3 regions of the Pediococcus sp. M21F004 genome follow, and region 3 is predicted to be linked to each of the others. Evidence: predicted binding sites of a transcription regulator. Region 3 holds the regulator's gene; each other region holds the start of a gene.
The links. Region 3 encodes CtsR, which represses protease genes until heat stress. Its sites were predicted from a motif close to TTGGTCAAAAAAGGTCAAANA; they were not measured.
Positions count from the first base shown of each region.

Region 1 (6,557 bases), 100 kb from region 3:
AGTCGCGTTCAAATTATGAAAGAATACAAGAAACAATCCAAGGAATATCGGATGCTTAAATTCTCCTGGAAACTTTATTTAAAACACTTCGATGAGCTTGAGATTAAAAAAACATTTTTCGATCGACACCTTAGGAAACAAGTAACTCAACTCGAAAGAGTTCAGTTAGGTCTAGATGTTGATGAAAGACTGTTAAATACTTATAACGCCATGCAAGGCATTATGATATGTCTTAAAAATCACGACAAAGATGGTCTTGTTCAATATTTATATAACAACGATAAGCTTAGCTCGCAAATGAAAGATGTTTTAACCACATTTAAAAAGAATCTTGAAATAGTCCTCAATGCCAGTGAATCAAAGTATTCTAATGGTCCAATTGAAGGGATCAATAGAATGATTAAGCAAATTCAAAGAACTGCCTTCGGTTTCCGAAATTATCACCACTTAGTTTCAAGAGTTAAATTACAACAAATGAGAACCAAACCAAACAAAAAGACACTGTTAGAAGTTGCATAACTTCTAACAGTGTCCCAAATTCATCTATCAACAGGATTTGACAAAGAGCCGCAAAAAATCTCTCAGGATATGTATCATCCTAAGAGATTTTAAGTAAAATTAATTTCAGTTATTTAACTGCATCATTAACGAGTTTGATAACATCGTCGTTAGTTTCTGCTTCAGTAACTGCTTTATCAGCTAACTTCTTCATTTCTTTGGTGTCTAAGCGTTTCATCAATGAACGAGTCTTCAAAACTGAAGTTGCACTCATTGAGAATTCATCCAAACCAAGACCCATTAAAATTGGAACAGCTGTTTGATCTCCAGCCATTTCACCACACATACCAGTCCATTTACCTTCTGCATGAGAAGCATCAATTGTACGTTTGATTAAACGTAACAATGATGGATTATATGGTTGATATAGGTATGAAACTTTTTCGTTACCACGATCAGCAGCAAATGAATACTGAATCAAATCGTTGGTACCAATACTGAAGAAGTCAACATACTTAGCTAACTTATCTGCAATAATTGCAGCAGCTGGGATTTCCATCATCATACCAACTTGGATTTCATCACCGATCTTAGTACCAGCTTTAACCATCTTTTGTTTTTCATCTTCAAAGATAGCTTTAGCTTTCTTAAATTCAGCAACGGTTGCGATCATTGGGAACATGATAGCAAGCTTTCCGTATGCAGAAGCCCGCAATAATGCGCGTAACTGGGTACGGAACAAGTCTGTACGATCAAGACTGATCCGAATTGCTCGGTAGCCCAAGAACGGGTTCATTTCTTCTGGAAGTGGCAAGTATGGTAACTGCTTGTCTCCACCAATATCCATTGTCCGAACAACAACCTGTTTGCCCTTCATGCCTTCAACAACGGCTTTGTATGCCTTAAACTGATCATCTTCACTTGGAAGCTCACTGGCATCCATGTATAAGAATTCAGAACGGAACAAGCCGACTACTTCAGCACCATTATCGACAACTCCCTTAATATCATCTGGAGTACCAATATTAGCTGCTAAATCAAAGTGAACGCCATCTTTTGACAAAGTCTTTTCGTCACGAAGTTTGTACCATTCAGCTTTTTGTGCCAAGAATCCTTTTTGCATAAGTTCATACTTAGAAACTTGGTCAGCATCAGGTTCAACAATTGCGACACCGTGAATTCCGTCAATAACGACATTTTCTCCGGATTTAATTTCTGTTGTAGCTTTTTCACTACCAACAACTGCAGGAATTTCAAGTGTTCGAGACATAATTGCTGAATGCGAAGTTCTTCCACCAATATCAGTAATAAAGCCTTTGACATACTTGCGATCCAATTGTGCAGTATCACTTGGAGTCAAATCGTGCGCTACAATAACCACTTCAGAGTTAATCAGGGCTGGATTTGGTAATTCAACACCTAATAAATGACTCATTACACGTTTTGTGACGTCACGGATATCTCCGGCACGTTCTTGCATGTATTGGTTATCAGTCATAGCTTCAAATGTTTCAATAAAGCCATCTGTTACATCTTTTAATGCTTGTTCTGCATTTACAGAATCATTCTTGATCTTATCTTCAATATTCCCAATTAATTCAGGATCGGAGAGAATCGTAATATGTGCTTCAAAAACCTCGGCTTCATCCTCTCCAAGATTCTCAGAAGCCTTACTTTTGATTAACTCTAATTCTGATTTAGATGCGTCCAAAGCGGCATTAAGTCGTTTGATTTCAGCATCTGGATCATCAATTGTTTTCTTATCAAATGACAGATCAGGGTCGACAAGCATGTAAGCTTTCGCAATTGCAACACCATCACTGGCAGCAATTCCCTTCAATTCTTTTGTCATTAGTCAGAAAGTCCTTCCTTTTTCATTGTATCTGCGAGTGCTTCAATTGCTTCTTTTTCGTCGTCGCCATCGGCAGAAACTGTTACATCAGCATTCTGGCCAACACCTAATGACATTACACCCATAATAGACTTCAAATTAACTGATTTGTCTTTGTAAGTTAACTTAACGTCTGCGTTAAATTTGCTAGCTGCCTGTACTAATAAAGTAGCTGGACGAGCATGAATACCTGTTTCTGCAATAATATGAAAGTCGCGTGTTTCCATTATAAATCGATCTCCTTTAATATATATATAATTTGGTAAGGGCTTTCTTTTAATAGTAAAAAATAAATAACCATTTATTCTACTAACAAATAATCAGCCTTTCCCATTGATTTTAGCAATTTCTCTAAATTATTACAAGCCCTTTCACGAAATTAAAAGAAAATTAAGATTTACCGTTTTCATCACTTTCAAAATGGTAAACCACTTTTCCGTTTCTCTGAGCTTGACCAATAATTCTTTTTCGTTGTTCATACTTCATATAAATAGGTTGAAAATCGGGAAACTCATCCGATTCAACTATTAATTCCTTGATGCTTCCCTGACGCAGCTGCTCTAATAAATTTGAAAAGTCGCGTGCCATTTAATCACCTACCCTTTTTTGGATAATTTTAGTTTAGTTGATTTCATAAAAAAGTTCAAACATTGGCACTCTAATTATGAAAGTGCTAATATAGCTTTGTGACCAGCGCATTGGCTGATTATCCGATTCTAGCAGGCTAAATTTTAGAAAACAAATTGCTTGCACAAATTAGTATGCGAGGTATAATGTGTTCATGGTCAAAGTTGGTCAAACTTTTTAAGCTTTGATTTTTCGAAAGGAGACGGCAAGATGCTTTGTCAAAATTGTCATAAAAATGAAGCAACGATTCATCTGCACGTTAATGTGAATGGACAACAGCGGCAGATTGATCTTTGTCAAAATTGCTATCAACTTCTAAAACAACAAGAAGGCAATAATTTTGGAAATGGAGGTGCTACGAATATGGCACAAGACCCATTTGGATTTGGAAATCTAGACGACATTTTCCGTGCTATGCAAAATGGTAACGTTGAAAATGCGCAAAACTTTAGTCAACAGGTTCCCCCTACTCAACCTAGTGGCCCCACTGATAATAATGGTGGTCGCCAAAATGGCCAAGGTGGTCTGTTAGCTCAGTACGGCTTAAATCTGACTGATCTAGCAAAACAAGGGAAAATTGATCCTGTTATTGGACGCGATACAGAAATTTCAAGGGTTATTGAAATACTGAACCGTCGTACCAAAAACAATCCAGTTTTAATTGGTGAAGCCGGTGTTGGTAAAACAGCAGTTGTTGAGGGCCTAGCTGAAAAGATTGTGGCTGGTGATGTTCCTCAAAAATTGATTAACAAACAAATTATTCGTTTAGACGTTGTTTCACTTGTTCAAGGAACTGGAATTAGAGGACAGTTTGAACAACGGATGCAACAACTTATGAAAGAAGTTCAAAAGAATAAGGACGCCATCGTCTTTATTGATGAAATTCATGAAATTGTTGGTGCTGGTAACGCTGAAGGTGGCATGGACGCAGGTAACGTTTTGAAACCCGCTCTTGCCCGTGGCGATTTCCAACTTGTTGGTGCAACAACTTTAAATGAATACCGTGATATTGAAAAAGATGCTGCTCTTGCCCGTCGTTTGCAACCTGTTCAAGTCGACGAACCTAGTGTGGAAGCTTCCATCAAGATTTTAAAGGGTATTCAAAAGAAATACGAAGATTATCACCATGTTCACTACACAGATAAAGCAATTGAGGCGGCAGCCAAATTGTCAAAACGCTACATTCAGGATCGTTTCTTACCTGATAAGGCAATCGACCTGCTTGATGAAACAGGTTCTAAGAAAAATTTGACAATTAATACGGTTGATCCAAATACTATTCAGCAAAAGATTGATAATGCCGAAAAATACAAGCAAGATGCAACTAAAGCTGAAGATTATGAAAAAGCCGCTTATTATCGTGACCAAATCAATAAATTAGAAAAAACCAAGTCTGGTGCAGCTAACCAAAACGAAATTCCTACTGTAACCGATAAAGATATGGAACAAATTATTGAAGAAAAAACTAGTATCCCGGTTGGTGAACTCCAAAAACGGGAACAAGAGCAGCTTCAAAACCTTGGTAAAGATTTGAACTCCAAAGTTATTGGTCAAAGCGAAGCCGTGAACAAAATTGCTCGAGCAATTCGGCGAAATCGAATTGGGCTAAATGGCACTGGCCGACCAATTGGGTCTTTCTTATTCGTTGGTCCTACCGGAGTTGGTAAAACTGAATTAGCTAAACAATTAGCTAATGAGCTCTTTGGCTCTGAGGATTCAATGATCCGCTTTGACATGAGTGAGTACATGGAACCACATTCAATTTCTAAATTGATTGGTTCCCCTCCTGGCTATGTTGGCTACGAAGAGGCTGGTCAGTTGACCGAACAGGTTCGTCGTCACCCATACAGCTTGATCTTACTTGATGAAGTTGAAAAAGCTCATCCAGATGTCATGCATATGTTCCTTCAAATTCTTGATGATGGCCGTTTGACCGATTCACAAGGTCGCACCGTCAGTTTTAAAGACACGATTATTATCATGACTTCCAACGCCGGAACTGGTGATGTTGAAGCTGATGTCGGATTTGGTGCTGCAGCTAAGGGTGAAACGCATTCCGTTTTGAACAAGTTAGGTAATTACTTCAAACCAGAATTTTTAAACCGGTTTGATGACATTGTCGAATTCAATTCACTCACTAAGGAAACCTTAATGAAGATTGTTGACTTAATGATTGGTGATGTTAATAAAATGTTGGCCGTTCAAGGCTTACATGTGCATGTGACAGAACCAGTTGAAGAGAAGCTAGTCGAATTAGGTTATGATCCAAAAATGGGTGCTCGTCCTTTGCGACGTGTCATTCAAGAGCAAATTGAAGATCGCATTGCGGATTACTATCTTGATCATGCGGATGCAAAAAATCTTGTGGCAAAAATTGCCGATGGTGAGATTACCTTATCCACTGAAGATCTCGCTCCCGCAAAAAAAGCATCATCTTCTAAATCTTAATAGTTAAGTTGTAAAAACCAAGTCCCTGGTGACTTGGTTTTTTTGTATCCAAAAAGGAGCCCATATCTGGTTTTATAAACAATGATATAAGCTCCTTTAATTTACTTTGATGAAGATGACGATGAAGCTGATGAACTCGAGCTAGAGCCTGAACTGGAACTGCTGCTATCATCACTACTGCTACTTGAACTTTCACTCTTTAATTCGGGTGCGTCAGTTTTGTAGAGATCCTCCGTTGATTTTCCGTCATTTTCTTTTAATAAACTGGTTGGTGTCTTCGTCTGCGCTTCACTTAATTCTTTCAATGCCGCCGATTTTTTATAATTAAAATCTGATTTGTCGACTTTTTTAAACCAGCTTTGTTTTGAGAATCGGAGTAAATCACCGTTAATAACGGAATCGGATAACGATAATTCCTGATTGACATACTTTTGAATTTTAGCGACTTCTTTTTTCTCAGTATCCGTTTCATCTGTAATCTGTTGTCCCGTCTTAGTCAGATACAGATCGCCCCCATACTTAGTGTACTTCGGCGAAACAAAGTCTCCATCCCTAAAGGAAACAATTTGATTACGATCCTTTGAAAGGAGATCTTGACCAAACTGAATGGCCCCAGAAACATTAATTCCCATCAGGTTTTCTAACGTTGGCATAACATCTATCTCACCACCATAGGTATGATTGATGCCACCCTTTAGTCCGTCCATGTGAATCATGAAAGGCACTTTCTGGAACATAGCCAAGTTGTAATTATCAATTTGTTTTAGGCCTAAAATTTTCGCAATAGCTGCTTTATGGTTATTTGAAATTCCGTAATGATCACCATAGAGAACTAGCATACTCTTCTTATCCAACCCAGATTTCTTCAGATAACTTAAGAGTTCGCCAATTGATTGGTCCAAATAATGCGCAGTTTGCACATAAGGATCAACCGTTGGATCACCGGTATCCCAAGCCTTTATAGAAGCATCCTTCTTGGCAATCAAGTAAGGATAATGGTTTGAAACAGTGATGAGCTTGGCATAAAACGGTTGAGGTAACTGCTGAATATACTTAACAGTATCTTTCAAGAAGAGTTTATCCTTCATCCCGT
Region 1 covers NZ_CP177314.1:630,584-637,140, forward strand. Annotated here, with positions in the region: gene ACLHK8_RS03325 (ISL3 family transposase) at 1-519, shown strand, start outside; gene ptsP (phosphoenolpyruvate--protein phosphotransferase) at 629-2,350, opposite strand; gene ACLHK8_RS03335 (phosphocarrier protein HPr) at 2,350-2,616, opposite strand; gene ACLHK8_RS03340 (hypothetical protein) at 2,780-2,977, opposite strand; gene ACLHK8_RS03345 (ATP-dependent Clp protease ATP-binding subunit) at 3,227-5,464, shown strand; gene ACLHK8_RS03350 (LTA synthase family protein) at 5,566-6,557, opposite strand, start outside.
Region 1: the regulator CtsR is predicted to act here: its motif matches at 3,171-3,191, upstream of ACLHK8_RS03345 (ATP-dependent Clp protease ATP-binding subunit).

Region 2 (6,557 bases), 920 kb from region 3:
GGGTAGAGCCAACCTCTTGGAAGGCGAATGAAAAGCCACATGCTGTTCAAGAGGCCATTGACGCTATTTTAGATGCGGATGAAATCGTGCTTGGACCCGGAAGCTTATTCACGAGCATTCTCCCTAATCTGATGATTTCAAACATTGGGGATGCGGTTTTAAAAACCACAGCAGAGGTTGTGTACATTTGTAACATTATGACTCAAAAAGGCGAAACGGATAACTTCACGGACTCCGATCATGTTCGGGTGTTGAATGAGCACTTGGGACAAAATTTCGTCGATACTGTGCTCGTAAATACAGCTAAGGTACCTGATGACTACATGGATTATGATCGTTACGACGAGTATTCTACTCAAGTTGGATCCGATTTTAAAGGCTTAAGAGCTCAAAACTGTCGGGTGGTTTCCAATAACTTTCTTAGTTTGCGCGACCACGGAGCTTTTCATGATGGTGATCGGGTGGCCGAAGAATTGTTTAATATGGCAGGAAATCCTAAAGCCTGTGACTAAACAGTGTGTTTTGAAGAATTGTTAGCAAGAAAAATTATAATTTAGAAGGAAGGGATTTTCGTGTCGTATGCAAGTGAAGTAAAAAAAGAGCTAACTGGGATTGAAGTCCATCCTGAAAATGCAAAAGCTGAATTGATGGCTCTTATTCGCATGAATGGTTCAATTAATTTGGTTCATCATCAGTTAGTGTTAAGTGTGCAAACCGAAAATCCCGCAATTGCGCGACGAATTTACACACTATTAAAGGATTTTTACTCTGTTGAAGGGGAATTAATTGTTCGTCGCAAAATGAAGCTCAAGAAAAATAATCTTTATATTGTCCGTTTGATGACAAATGCCCAAGCTATTCTGGAAGATTTATCTATTTTAACGAATGGTTTTCAGATTAATGAGAAAGTGCCTGATGATTTACTGACAACTGAGGGTGAAATCCGTTCTTATTTAAGAGGTGCATTTTTGGCTGGAGGATCAGTTAATAATCCTGAAACAAGTCGATATCACTTGGAAATTTATTCTTTATATGAAACACACAACGCAATGTTGACTGAATGGATGAATCGATATCATTTAAATGCGCGTTCGACTGAGCGACGTAGCGGATATATTGTCTATTTGAAGGAAGCGGAACGAATTGCGGACTTCCTATCTTTAATTGGAGCAACCAATTCGATGCTGAAATTTGAGGACGTTCGGATTCTTCGTGATATGCGCAATTCTGTTAATCGGCTTGTAAATTGCGAAAATGCTAATTTGACGAAAGTTGCTAACGCTTCGAGTAAACAAATCAATAACATTAAATATATTGATGAAATGGTAGGAATTAATAAATTACCACCAAAACTTCAAGAGGTTGCGCGAGTTAGATTGGATAATCAAGAAGTCAGTTTAAAGGAATTGGGCGAGTTGATTCCAAGTGGTGCAATTTCAAAATCGGGGATTAACCATCGACTACGAAAATTAAATGAATATGCAGATAAATTACGTGCGTAGAGTCTGTAAACAAAAAAAGACACCGAGTTATAAAAACTCAGTGTCTTTTTTTGAATATCTGAAATGTTACTTCTTTAAATCTTCGTTATTGGCCATAATTCCGTCAATCAAGCCGTAATCAACAGCTTCTTGAGCTGTAAAGTAATGATCACGCTCGGTATCACGATTAATAACTTTCAATGGTTGACCAGAATTGTCAGCCAAGATTTGGTTCAATTGTTTACGTGTCTTTAGAATTTCTTCTGCGACAATTTCAATTTCAGTTTGTTGTCCTTGAGCACCACCAGATGGCTGATGAATCAACACTTCTGAATGAGGTAAAGCAAAACGCTTGCCCTTTGTACCAGACGATGCCAATACACTAGCCATAGATGCAGCCATCCCCATTACGATTGTTTGAACATCAGATTTGATGAAGTTCATTGTATCGTAAATTGCAAGGCCGGCAGTTACAACACCACCGGGAGAGTTGATATATAGGTAAATATCTTTCTCAGAGTCTTGGGCATCAAGAAACAAAAGCTGGGCAATAATTGAGTTAGCAACGTCATCATCGATAGCACCGGAAAGCATAATGATTCGATCCTTCAACAAACGGGAATAGATATCATAAGCACGTTCGCCACGTGATGATTGTTCAATAACTGTTGGAACTAAGTTCATAACTTAGTAGCCTCCCTTTAAATTTAATTTTTTATTTTATTAGTTCATCACTAATATAGTAATAGCTTAACGCCAAGGTCAAAAAAGGTCAAACAATTTTACTCGCTTTGAATCTTTTTTTGATTAATCCCCTTAATACTAGCTTCCATCAAGCATCACAGTGGCATGATACAAGGCCTGAGAACATGTTTCTAATCTTTTTCACTTTTGTGTGGTGGATGGTAAAGGTAGTGATTTGTTCTAAAAAAGAGCTGAAGATAATCAGCTCTAAATAAGGTTTATCTTTATTTTGTAAAATGTGGGCAACTATTGTTTTTAAATGATTTTGTTTGACATCTAATAACTAGTGTTTAATAATTAGAAGACTATGAACACCCTTTCAACAGTGACGAAACAACATTTTTGAAAAGGCTAAAATAATTTTGGGTACAAAAAAATGCGCCATGCGGGAGTCGAACCCGCGTCTCAAGAACCGGAATCTCACGTGCGATCCACTACACTAACGGCGCAAACTACCTTTTAATTTTACTGTATTCACTTTAAAAAAACAAGCTATTTAAAAAGAGGTGATCTACTTGGCTATTCAACAGGGCCTACATCAACATCAAAAACAAGCTCAACGGTTAGCAATGACCCAGACGTTGCAGCAATCGATTCAAGTTCTACAATATAATGTTGAAGAATTACAAAATTTTTTGAACCAAAAGGCGTTGGAAAATCCATTAATTAATGTGTCAACTAGTCGAGAAGATCTACCAATTAGTTCGCAGTCCAGATCATCTTCACAATCAGTTGATGAAAATTATATGAATCAAATTCCAAATGACAGTCATCAATCCTTGTTTGAATATTTACTTGATCAGATTCATCTCACACTGCGAGATACTCCCTTACGGAATTTAGTTTTATTTTTACTTGAGTATATTGATCAAGATGGCTACTTGGACATTTCACTTGAAGACGCGATGGAAAAAACCGGGAGTAACAAGGTTGATATGGTGGATGCTGTAACGTTAATTCAGCAACTGGATCCGCCGGGCGTTGGGGCGAGAAATTTGCAAGAGAGTCTTTTACTTCAGGCTGAGAGCGATGATTGGGCACCAAAAAATGCGATCACGCTTTTAAAGGAAAATTTTGAGGAGTTAGCAAATAAAAAATGGGCCTTAATTGCTAAGCAGCAAGAAATGACTTTGGCAGAGATTCAAGAAATTTTTGATTATATCCGGACCTTAACCCCGAAGCCAGGCGCTCGTTTTAATGACGAGGGTCCTCAATATATTTTTCCAGATTTGATTGTGGAAAATGAGGAGGGAGAACTTAGTATTCGAATGTCGCGATCGGCTAAACCTGCCGTGCATTTCCAACAACGTTATTTTCAAAAGATGTTACAACGAAAAGATAGTGAAGTAACGGACTATGTCAAAGGGAAAAAGAAAGAGTACGATTGGATTTCTCGAAGCTTACAACAAAGAGAAAACACAATTTTACGGGTTGGAAGAGTTTTAGTTGAACATCAACAGGCTTTCTTCCTTGAAAAGACCAAAGAATTGAGGCCGCTGCTGTTACAAGATGTGGCCTTGAAATTGGGTTTACATGAATCCACAATTAGTCGGGCAGTCAATGGCAAGTATTTACAAACGCGCTTTGGTACTTTTGAACTTAAATCATTTTTTAGTAGCGCTGTGGCTAAGACAGATGCATCACCAGAAGGCTTATCGGTTGATACAGTGAAGCAGTTATTGCAGAAGTTTATTCATGAAGAGGATAAGCGTAAACCATTATCTGATGCAAAAATTGTTAAACAATTGGCAGAACGTAAGATTGAGGTTTCTAGACGGACAGTTGCAAAATATCGAGAAAGTTTGAATATTCCGTCATCATCGGCACGAAAGCGGTATGAAGCAGATTAGAGGGTTGGTTAAGAAAACGTTTAAGATTGCATAGGGGTTTGAGTTGCAATGAAGAGCGGCTCCTGATATAATTCAATATGTAAGTGAGTGGTATACAACCGAAAAATAACTTGATTAGGTGTATGCCAATTATTTTGAATTTGTCGGGTCGTTCAATGACACATATGGACGACTTACGTCCCAATTGGGAGCAGAGAGATCATGCAAAATGAGCTAAAATGGCTAGAAGCAATCGCACCAGACATGATAGACGTTTTTTTAAAACGTTTCTCAGTCTTACGATCAATTGCCCTGATGGCTCCAATTGGTCGTCGTGGATTGGCCATTCATCTTAATATGAGTGAACGAGTCTTACGAACACATACTGATATGTTGAGGCAGTTGGGGATGATTCAAGCTTCCCCAGCAGGGATGACATTGACTAAGGAAGGCCGTTCTGCTTTAAACGGTTTAAGTAATATGGTCGATGGCATGTTAGGTTTACAACAATCGGAACGGGAACTAGCACAGATTCTTAATATTGATCGTTGTTTTATTATTTCTGGAGATAGTGATCATCAAGATCGCGTTCTTGATGGAATGGGAACAATTCTTAACGATACACTTGCAAAAATGTTACCAGAGGGTAATAATGTAATAGTGGTGATGGGCGGAAATACAATGGCACAAGTTGCTAAAGAATTTTCTCCAGAATTATCCACTAAACGACAACTTACCTTCGTTCCTGGTCGTGGTGGTATGGGTCAATCAATTGCTATGCAAGCAAACACAGTTTGTTCAATCATGGCGGAACGTACACATGGTGAAAGCCAATCAATGTATGTCCCAGAAAAATTGAGTGAAAAGAGTTACCAGCCATTACTGGAAGAACCGAGTGTTCAATTGGTCTTACAACTAATTGAGCAAAGTAATGTTGTGATTCACGGAATCGGTCGCGCCGATGAAATGGCTGAACGCCGAGAAGTTGATCCGAAGATTTTGCATCTTTTACAAAAAAAGGAAGCAGTTGGAGAAGCTTTTGGTTGTTTTTATAATCAGCAGGGCGAGATCGTTTATCGGGTGCCTCGAATTGGTTTACAGTTCGAACGTATCAATTCAATCGATCATGTTTTGGCGGTTGCAGGTGGGCATACAAAAGCTCAGGCAATCCGTTCTTACATGAAATTAGCACCTCACCAGACGTATTTGGTTACTGATGAAGGTGCCGCAAACTTGATTTTAAAAAAGTAATGTTTTTAAACATCACTTTTTAAAATAAAAATTATTTTTTTTGATTCCTAAAGGAGGAAATCTTAGTATGACTGTAAAGATTGGTATTAATGGTTTTGGACGTATCGGTCGTTTAGCTTTCCGTCGCATCTATGAATTAGGCGCAAAGTCAAATGATATTGAAGTTGTGGCTATCAATGATTTGACAAGTCCAGCAATGTTGGCACATTTATTGAAGTATGACTCAACACATGGCACTTTCCCTGGTGAGGTTAGCGCGACAGATGACTCCATCATTGTTGATGGCAAGAAATACCGTGTTTACGCAGAACCTAAAGCACAGGATATTCCATGGGTTAAAGCTGATGGCGTTGACTTTGTTCTTGAATGTACAGGTTTCTATACATCAAAAGCAAAGGCACAAGCTCATTTGGATGCCGGCGCAAAACGTGTTCTGATTTCTGCTCCTGCTGGTAATGATCTTAAGACTGTTGTTTACAACGTTAATGATGACGTTTTAACTGCAGATGACAAGATTGTTTCTGCTGGCTCATGTACAACAAACTGTTTAGCACCTATGGCTTACTTCTTGAACCAAGAATTTGGTATCAAAGTAGGTACAATGACAACAATCCATGCTTACACAAGTACACAAATGTTACTTGATGGACCAGTTCGTGGTGGTAACTTACGTGCAGCTCGTGCTGCTGGTGTTAACACTATTCCTCATTCAACTGGTGCTGCTAAAGCTATTGGTCTTGTAATCCCAGAATTAGTTGGTAAATTACAAGGACATGCACAACGTGTTGGTGTTGTTGATGGTTCATTAACTGAATTAGTTGCAATCTTAGGCAAGAACGTTACAGCTGACGAAGTTAATGCTGCAATCAAGAAACATACAGAAAACAACGAATCATTTGGTTACAACGAAGACGAAATCGTATCTAGTGACGTTATCGGCACAACATACGGTTCAATCTTTGACCCAACACAAACTGAAGTTACAAGCGCTGGAGACAATCAATTAGTTAAAACTGTTGCTTGGTACGACAACGAATACGGCTTCACTTGCCAAATGGTACGTACTTTATTGAAGTTTGCTACTCTCTAGGATTAAATTAATTTAATCTTTTAAGTTTGCAGGTTTCAAAACCGTCTAACGGTTTAAGGCGGAGGGAGGCAAACTTCCTCCGTCTTTTTTTATTGATAATACATTAATTTCTTAAATTAGGAGGAATAACTTTGGCTAAATTAACAGTTTCTGATTTAGATG
Region 2 covers NZ_CP177314.1:1,903,978-1,910,534, forward strand. Annotated here, with positions in the region: gene ACLHK8_RS09455 (gluconeogenesis factor YvcK family protein) at 1-512, shown strand, start outside; gene whiA (DNA-binding protein WhiA) at 573-1,502, shown strand; gene clpP (ATP-dependent Clp endopeptidase proteolytic subunit ClpP) at 1,569-2,165, opposite strand; tRNA gene ACLHK8_RS09470 (tRNA-Arg) at 2,603-2,674, opposite strand; gene rpoN (RNA polymerase factor sigma-54) at 2,741-4,075, shown strand; gene ACLHK8_RS09480 (sugar-binding transcriptional regulator) at 4,277-5,305, shown strand; gene gap (type I glyceraldehyde-3-phosphate dehydrogenase) at 5,373-6,395, shown strand; gene ACLHK8_RS09490 (phosphoglycerate kinase) at 6,527-6,557, shown strand, end outside.
Region 2: the regulator CtsR is predicted to act here: its motif matches at 2,240-2,260, upstream of clpP (ATP-dependent Clp endopeptidase proteolytic subunit ClpP).

Region 3 (6,557 bases):
CCCACGGAACGAATACGACGATTACCCAAGTGATCAATATCATCTGTAGAACCAACACCCTCTTGCAATAAGAAGAAGTAGTTGATCGTCGAAACAATATCTGCAGGAGTAATATGTTTGAGTTTAAGATCAATGTTGTCGTTGCCGATCATTGTCAACTCACGTTCAGGGTCATTAGGACTAACAATCTTAATTGATTGAACAGTCATAGGTTCTGTCACAACTGCTTCTGTAGAAGGTGTATATGTGACAGCCTTGAAATCTTTTTTATCTAAATATGGAGCTAGGTCCTTCATCACATCTTTAGTAACAACTGTTCCTTTTTGAACAATAACTTCACCAGTATCTGGATCTGCTAAAGTTTCAGCCAAAGTTTGGCCTACCAAACGCGTCTTCAAACTTAACTTCTTGTTAACCTTGTAACGACCAACAGGAGCCATATCATAACGTTTTGGATCAAAGAAACGAGCCGTCAACAAACTACGTGAACTGTCAGCTGTCTTTGGTTCACCAGGACGCAAACGTTCATAAACATCCTTTAAAGCCTCTTCAACACGAGAATCCTCAGAATTTTTATGCACATCTTTATCTAAAGTATTATCAAGAGCGTCAGTTTCACCTAACATTTCCACAATTTCTTCATCTGAGCCAAAGCCAAGTGCTCGGACTAATTCAGTCATTGGAATTTTACGAGTTCGGTCAATACGCACATATGCAATGTTCTTGGCATCTGTTTCGTATTCTAACCAGGCCCCACGATTAGGAATAACCGTGGTTCCCCATACATCACGACCATTTTTATCAGCAGACTTAGTGTAATAAACACCAGGAGAACGAACTAACTGGGAAACAATAACCCGTTCTGCACCATTAATAATGAAAGTACCTTGTTCTGTCATTAATGGGAAGTCACCAAAGAAAACATCTTGAGATTTAATTTCACCAGTTTCGTGGTTAGTTAAACGTAAAGTCACATGTAAAGGCGCTGAATAATTTGCCTCGTGTTCACGTGCTTCATCCACCGTATATTTTGGTTCTAGTAACTGATAATCAACGTATTCCAAAGAAAGATTTCCAGCAAAGTCGTCGATAGGCATAATGTCATCGAACATGTCCTTTAACCCTTCATCAAGGAACCATTGGTATGAATTACTTTGAATCTCAATCAAGTTAGGAAGTTCCAGCACTTCTTTAATCCGTGCGTAACTTCTACGAGTTCGGTGTTTACCGTATTTTACCAAATGTCCTGCCAAGTTATTCACCTCTCTAAAATATTCCGCAAACGGCCAGAAAATATTACAATTTGATTACAATTACCAAATTGCCCTGTTTTTTGGCAAAAAAAAACCAAAAATAGCTCTTTTTTTCGGAAAGCTATTTTTGCCTTTTTATGAGAAGTACTACGGACAATAGATCGCAGCACTTCATTTCATTCACAGTTACAAACAAAGTTAATCATACTCATTTTGTTTAAACATGTCAAATATTTGACTGCAAGTATTTATTTAATTAAACGGTCGGTTGTTTCGTATCTGCTTTTGGATTTTTCACAACGACTTGAATTTTACCATGACGAGCTCCAACCGTGATGTTGTCACCAATCTTGGCCTGACCGGAAAGCATTAACTCACTTAATTGGTCTTCGACTTTGGTCTGGAAAGCCCGGCGAATTGGCCGTGCGCCATACTCCGGATCAAAGCCTGCTTCCGCAACGGCATCAATAGCAGCCGGCGTAATTTTGACCGTCATTCCTTGATCGGCAACTCGTTTAAGAATTTGTTGCGACATTAATTTCACAATTTGGTGAAGTTGAGGACGAGTTAAGGAATGGAAGATAATATTTTCGTCAATTCGGTTCAAAAATTCCGGACGGAAACTCTGCTTAAGGACTTCACGAATCTTAGAGGCCATAGCCGTGTAGTTTTGACTGGCATCTTTAGCACCAAAGCCAACTGATTTCTCGTCTCTCAGTGCTGTTGCACCCAAGTTAGAAGTCATAATCAGAATTGTGTTGCGAAAATCAACTTTACGTCCTTTAGAATCAGTCAAATAACCATCATCTAAAACTTGTAAAAGAATATTGAACACATCAGGATGGGCTTTTTCTACCTCATCAAATAAAACGACAGAGTATGGCTTTTGACGAACTCGCTCGGTTAATTGGCCACCTTCATCGTACCCAACATAGCCAGGTGCCGATCCAATTAAACGGCTTGTACTGTAGCGTTCCATATACTCTGACATATCAATGCGAATCATATTGTCTTCCGATCCAAACATTGCTTCTGCCAAAGCTTTTGCCAGCTCAGTTTTTCCGACTCCGGTTGGTCCTAAGAACATAAATGAGCCAATTGGGCGCCCAGGATCTTTTAAACCATTCCGAGCACGTCTGATTGCCCGTGAAACTGCCGAAACAGCTTCTTCTTGGCCAATCACCCGTTTGTGCAAGATTGATTCCAAGTTAACTAAACGATCGCTTTCTGTTTTCTGTAACTGAGTGAGTGGCACCCCGGTCCATTCAGAAACAACTTGTGCAACGTCTTCTGCAGTTTCTTGTAATTGATACTTAGGCTTTTTATCTTCGTCTTGAGAATTAGCCTGAGCTTTTTCAATTTTATTGCGTAGTTTTTCTTCTTTAACTCTGATCTTTTGAGCTTCCTCAAAATCTTGTGCTTCAATTGCAGCTTCTTTTTCATCCGTCAATTTTTGTAATTTAGTTTCAGAAGTTGATTTCTTGGTTTCACCCATTTGATCAATTCTAACTTTAGCGGCCGCTTCATCCATTAAATCAATGGCTTTATCTGGTAAAAAGCGATCACTAATGTATCGATCTGATAATGACACAGCTTGTTTGATGGCATCATCGGTAATTGCGACATGGTGATGTTCTTCATATTTTGGTCGTAGTCCCCGTAAAATCTGAACAGATTCTTCGGTCGTAGGTTCATCAACTTCAACCTTGGCAAACCGTCGTTCTAAAGCTGCATCTGTTTCAATATATTTTTGATACTCATTTAGAGTGGTCGCACCGATTGTTTGTAATTCACCACGAGCTAAGGCTGGCTTCAAAATATTAGAAGCATCAATCGCCCCTTCAGCACCACCGGCACCGATCAACGTATGCAGTTCATCAATAAACAATACAATATGACCATCTTCATGGATTTCATCAATCACTTTTTTAAGGCGATCTTCAAATTCACCACGATATTTTGTGCCAGCTACAAGTGATCCCATATCAAGCATCATCAATCGCTTGTTAGCAAGATCTGCAGGCACATTGCCATCAATCATGCGTTGGGCAAGGCCCTCAGCAATCGCTGTCTTACCAACGCCTGGTTCACCAATTAAAACTGGGTTATTTTTTGTACGGCGACTCAAAATTTGAATCACTCGTTTAACTTCTTTTTCACGGCCAATCACTGGATCAATCTGACCATCTTGGGCCATCTGACTCATATTACGCGCCACTGAATCTAACGTTGGTGTACCTTGAGGTTTGGCCCCTCGCCGAGTTTGCGCTTGATTTTGGCGAATCTGTGCCGAAGCACTGACCCCCAATTTGCGTAAAATAACCTTGCGTGTTTGAGCAAGATCCATGTCCAAACTGATTAAAATCCGAGATGACAAAATGTTTTCATCACTCAATAGAGCCAACAGTAAATGCTCTGTGCCAATTTTAGCAGCACCTAATCGCTTAGCCTCATCACCAGCAGTTGCCAAAACTTCCTTGGCCTTTGGTGAGTATGGCAAATAATCGTTAGCGCCAATATTTTTTAAAGTCCCATAGCCTGTAAAACGTTCAATTTCTTCCACAATATCTGTTTCCGTGACCGAAAACTGCTGAAATACTTTGTAGGCAATGCCGTTCTTTTCTATCGCTAGGGCCAACAATAAGTGTTCTGTTCCTACTGCTTGGTGTTTAAAACGCTTAGCTTGTTCTTGCGAAATAGCCAAAACATTCTTTGCACTTGGTGTAAATAAGTTATCCATGTTAACACCCTACTTTCTTTTTAGCTCTCATACCGTAAATGATTTAAAATTCCAATTAAAATTCTCGCTCGTAACTGATCTTCCTCAACACGATCACTCATTGCTAAAGTTTTCTTGTCAATTGCCGCCAAAATCAAGTTTCCTTCTCTTTTGTCAATGACATCGTCCTCGTACAAACTTTTAACGATGGAGAGAGCGTCTCGTTGATTGATGGCCTCACCAATCACTTGAATAAGTGTATCTAAAACATCCAAATCATCAAGTAATTTGACTTTTTCAATCCGGATGTAGCCACCACCACCACGTTTACTTTCTACTACATAGCCATTTTGAATGGTAAAACGGGTCTTAATGACATAATTAATTTGAGAAGGCACAACATCAAACAAGTCAGCAATCTCCGAGCGCCGAATCTCAATTTCCTCTGAATCAGCCAAAATTTGTTTTAAATATTTTTCAATGATATCGGAAATGTTTTGACTCATTTTGCACACCCTTTCTTGCATCTTTGACTAATGTTGACTTTCATTATACGAAACTCTCATTAAAAAGCAAAGTTTTTTAACTTTCTAAGGTGGTTCGCACTAATGACAGCTATTTTTAGGGATAAATTATTGTTTTTAAGATTTTAATTAATTGCTTCACTTTTAAAAAATAAAAAAGCCACGAGTTTGACTTCGTGACTTTCTTATTTTCCATTATCGGGAAAACAGGATTTGAACCTGCGACCCCCACGTCCCGAACGTGGTGCTCTACCAAGCTGAGCTACTTCCCGTTACTGGTAAATAACTTTAAGTGGGTAATTCTTACGTAAGGGCACTTTTCCACCGTCTTAGTGCTTAATCGGGAAGACAGGATTCGAACCTGCGACCCCCTGGTCCCAAACCAGGTGCTCTACCAAGCTGAGCTACTTCCCGCTCATATTATCAAACTAATTAAAATGCCAACTTATAAAAACTCACAGTTGGCATTTTAACTTATTCAGTCTACTGATTAAACAGTAAGCTTTAATAATAATGATGCACCCAGTAGGAGTCGAACCTACAACCTTCTGATTCGTAGTCAGACACTCTATCCAATTGCGCTATGGGTGCTTATTAAATGCCGAGGACCGGGATCGAACCGGTACGGTCATCACTGACCGCAGGATTTTAAGTCCTGTGCGTCTGCCAATTCCGCCACCCCGGCAATGCTTATGTGCTTGTAGTTATAAAACTACAAAGCGGAAGACGAGATTCGAACTCGCGACCCCCACCATGGCAAGGTGATGTTCTACCACTGAACTACTTCCGCAAAGTTATTAAATTGGTGAATGCCGACTAGAGGATTCGAACCTCCGACCCCCTGTTTACAAGACAGATGCTCTGCCAACTGAGCTAAGTCGGCTAATTAATAATATCTATTAATTAGAAGTGCGGGCGAAGGGACTCGAACCCTTACATCTTTCGATACAAGAACCTAAATCTTGCGCGTCTGCCAATTCCGCCACGCCCGCAATGCTTATATGTGTAAATGAGCCGTGGCAGTCTCGAACTGCCGACCCTCTGATTAAAAGTCAGATGCTCTACCAACTGAGCTAACGGCTCAATGGAGGATACAGGGCTCGAACCTGTGACCCTCTGCTTGTAAGGCAGACGCTCTCCCAACTGAGCTAATCCTCCATCAAATGACAACTACATAATATTATCATTGACCATTAGTAATTGTCAATAACATTTTGTAGTTGTCGCAAAAATTATTTGTCTAAAAAACGAGCTTTCCGACTTACCTATTTAGTAATCTTCGTTATGCCACCCATATATGGAATCAATGCTTCGGGAACCGTTACTGAACCATCTTCATTTTGATAATTTTCTAAAATGGCTGCAACTGTTCGTCCAACCGCTAATCCGGAACCGTTCAAGGTATGCACGTACTGTAGTTTTCCTTGGTCATCACGATACCGAATCTGTGCGCGTCGGGCTTGAAAATCTGTACAGTTTGAACAACTAGAGATTTCTCGATACATATTTTGGGCTGGAATCCAGACTTCCAAATCATGTGTCATTGCCGCTGTAAAGCTCATATCACTAGTGGTTAACGTAATCACATGATACGGTAACTTCAACAGTTTTAATAAACTTTCGGCTTGATTTGTCAGCTTTTCAAGCTCATTCCATGAATCTTCGGGTTTGGTGAACTTCACCATTTCTACCTTATTGAATTGGTGCATCCGAATCAAACCTCGGGTATCTCGGCCTGCGCTTCCGGCTTCTGAACGAAATGCAGGTGATAAGGCAGTCTCACTGATTGGTAACGTATCAGCATCCAGAATTTCATTGCGATGGAAATTGACCAATGGTACTTCAGCAGTAGGAATTAAGGTCAGGTCACTATCTTGAATTTCGTACCCAGCATGCGTTTCTTTAAACTTTGGAAATTGACCTGTGCCAAACATAGAATCGTCATTAACCATGTAGGGGGGAATCATTTCTGTATATCCGGCTTCAGTGTTTTGATCTAAGAAAAAGTTGTATACGGCACGTTCAAGTCGAGCACCAAGTCCTACATAGTACACAAAACGA
Region 3 covers NZ_CP177314.1:735,173-741,729, forward strand. Annotated here, with positions in the region: gene ACLHK8_RS03885 (DNA-directed RNA polymerase subunit beta) at 1-1,253, opposite strand, end outside; gene ACLHK8_RS03890 (ATP-dependent Clp protease ATP-binding subunit) at 1,510-3,993, opposite strand; gene ACLHK8_RS03895 (CtsR family transcriptional regulator) at 4,014-4,478, opposite strand; tRNA gene ACLHK8_RS03900 (tRNA-Pro) at 4,695-4,768, opposite strand; tRNA gene ACLHK8_RS03905 (tRNA-Pro) at 4,837-4,910, opposite strand; tRNA gene ACLHK8_RS03910 (tRNA-Arg) at 5,014-5,087, opposite strand; tRNA gene ACLHK8_RS03915 (tRNA-Leu) at 5,096-5,181, opposite strand; tRNA gene ACLHK8_RS03920 (tRNA-Gly) at 5,215-5,286, opposite strand; tRNA gene ACLHK8_RS03925 (tRNA-Thr) at 5,307-5,379, opposite strand; tRNA gene ACLHK8_RS03930 (tRNA-Leu) at 5,407-5,488, opposite strand; tRNA gene ACLHK8_RS03935 (tRNA-Lys) at 5,507-5,579, opposite strand; tRNA gene ACLHK8_RS03940 (tRNA-Val) at 5,582-5,654, opposite strand; gene serS (serine--tRNA ligase) at 5,762-6,557, opposite strand, start outside.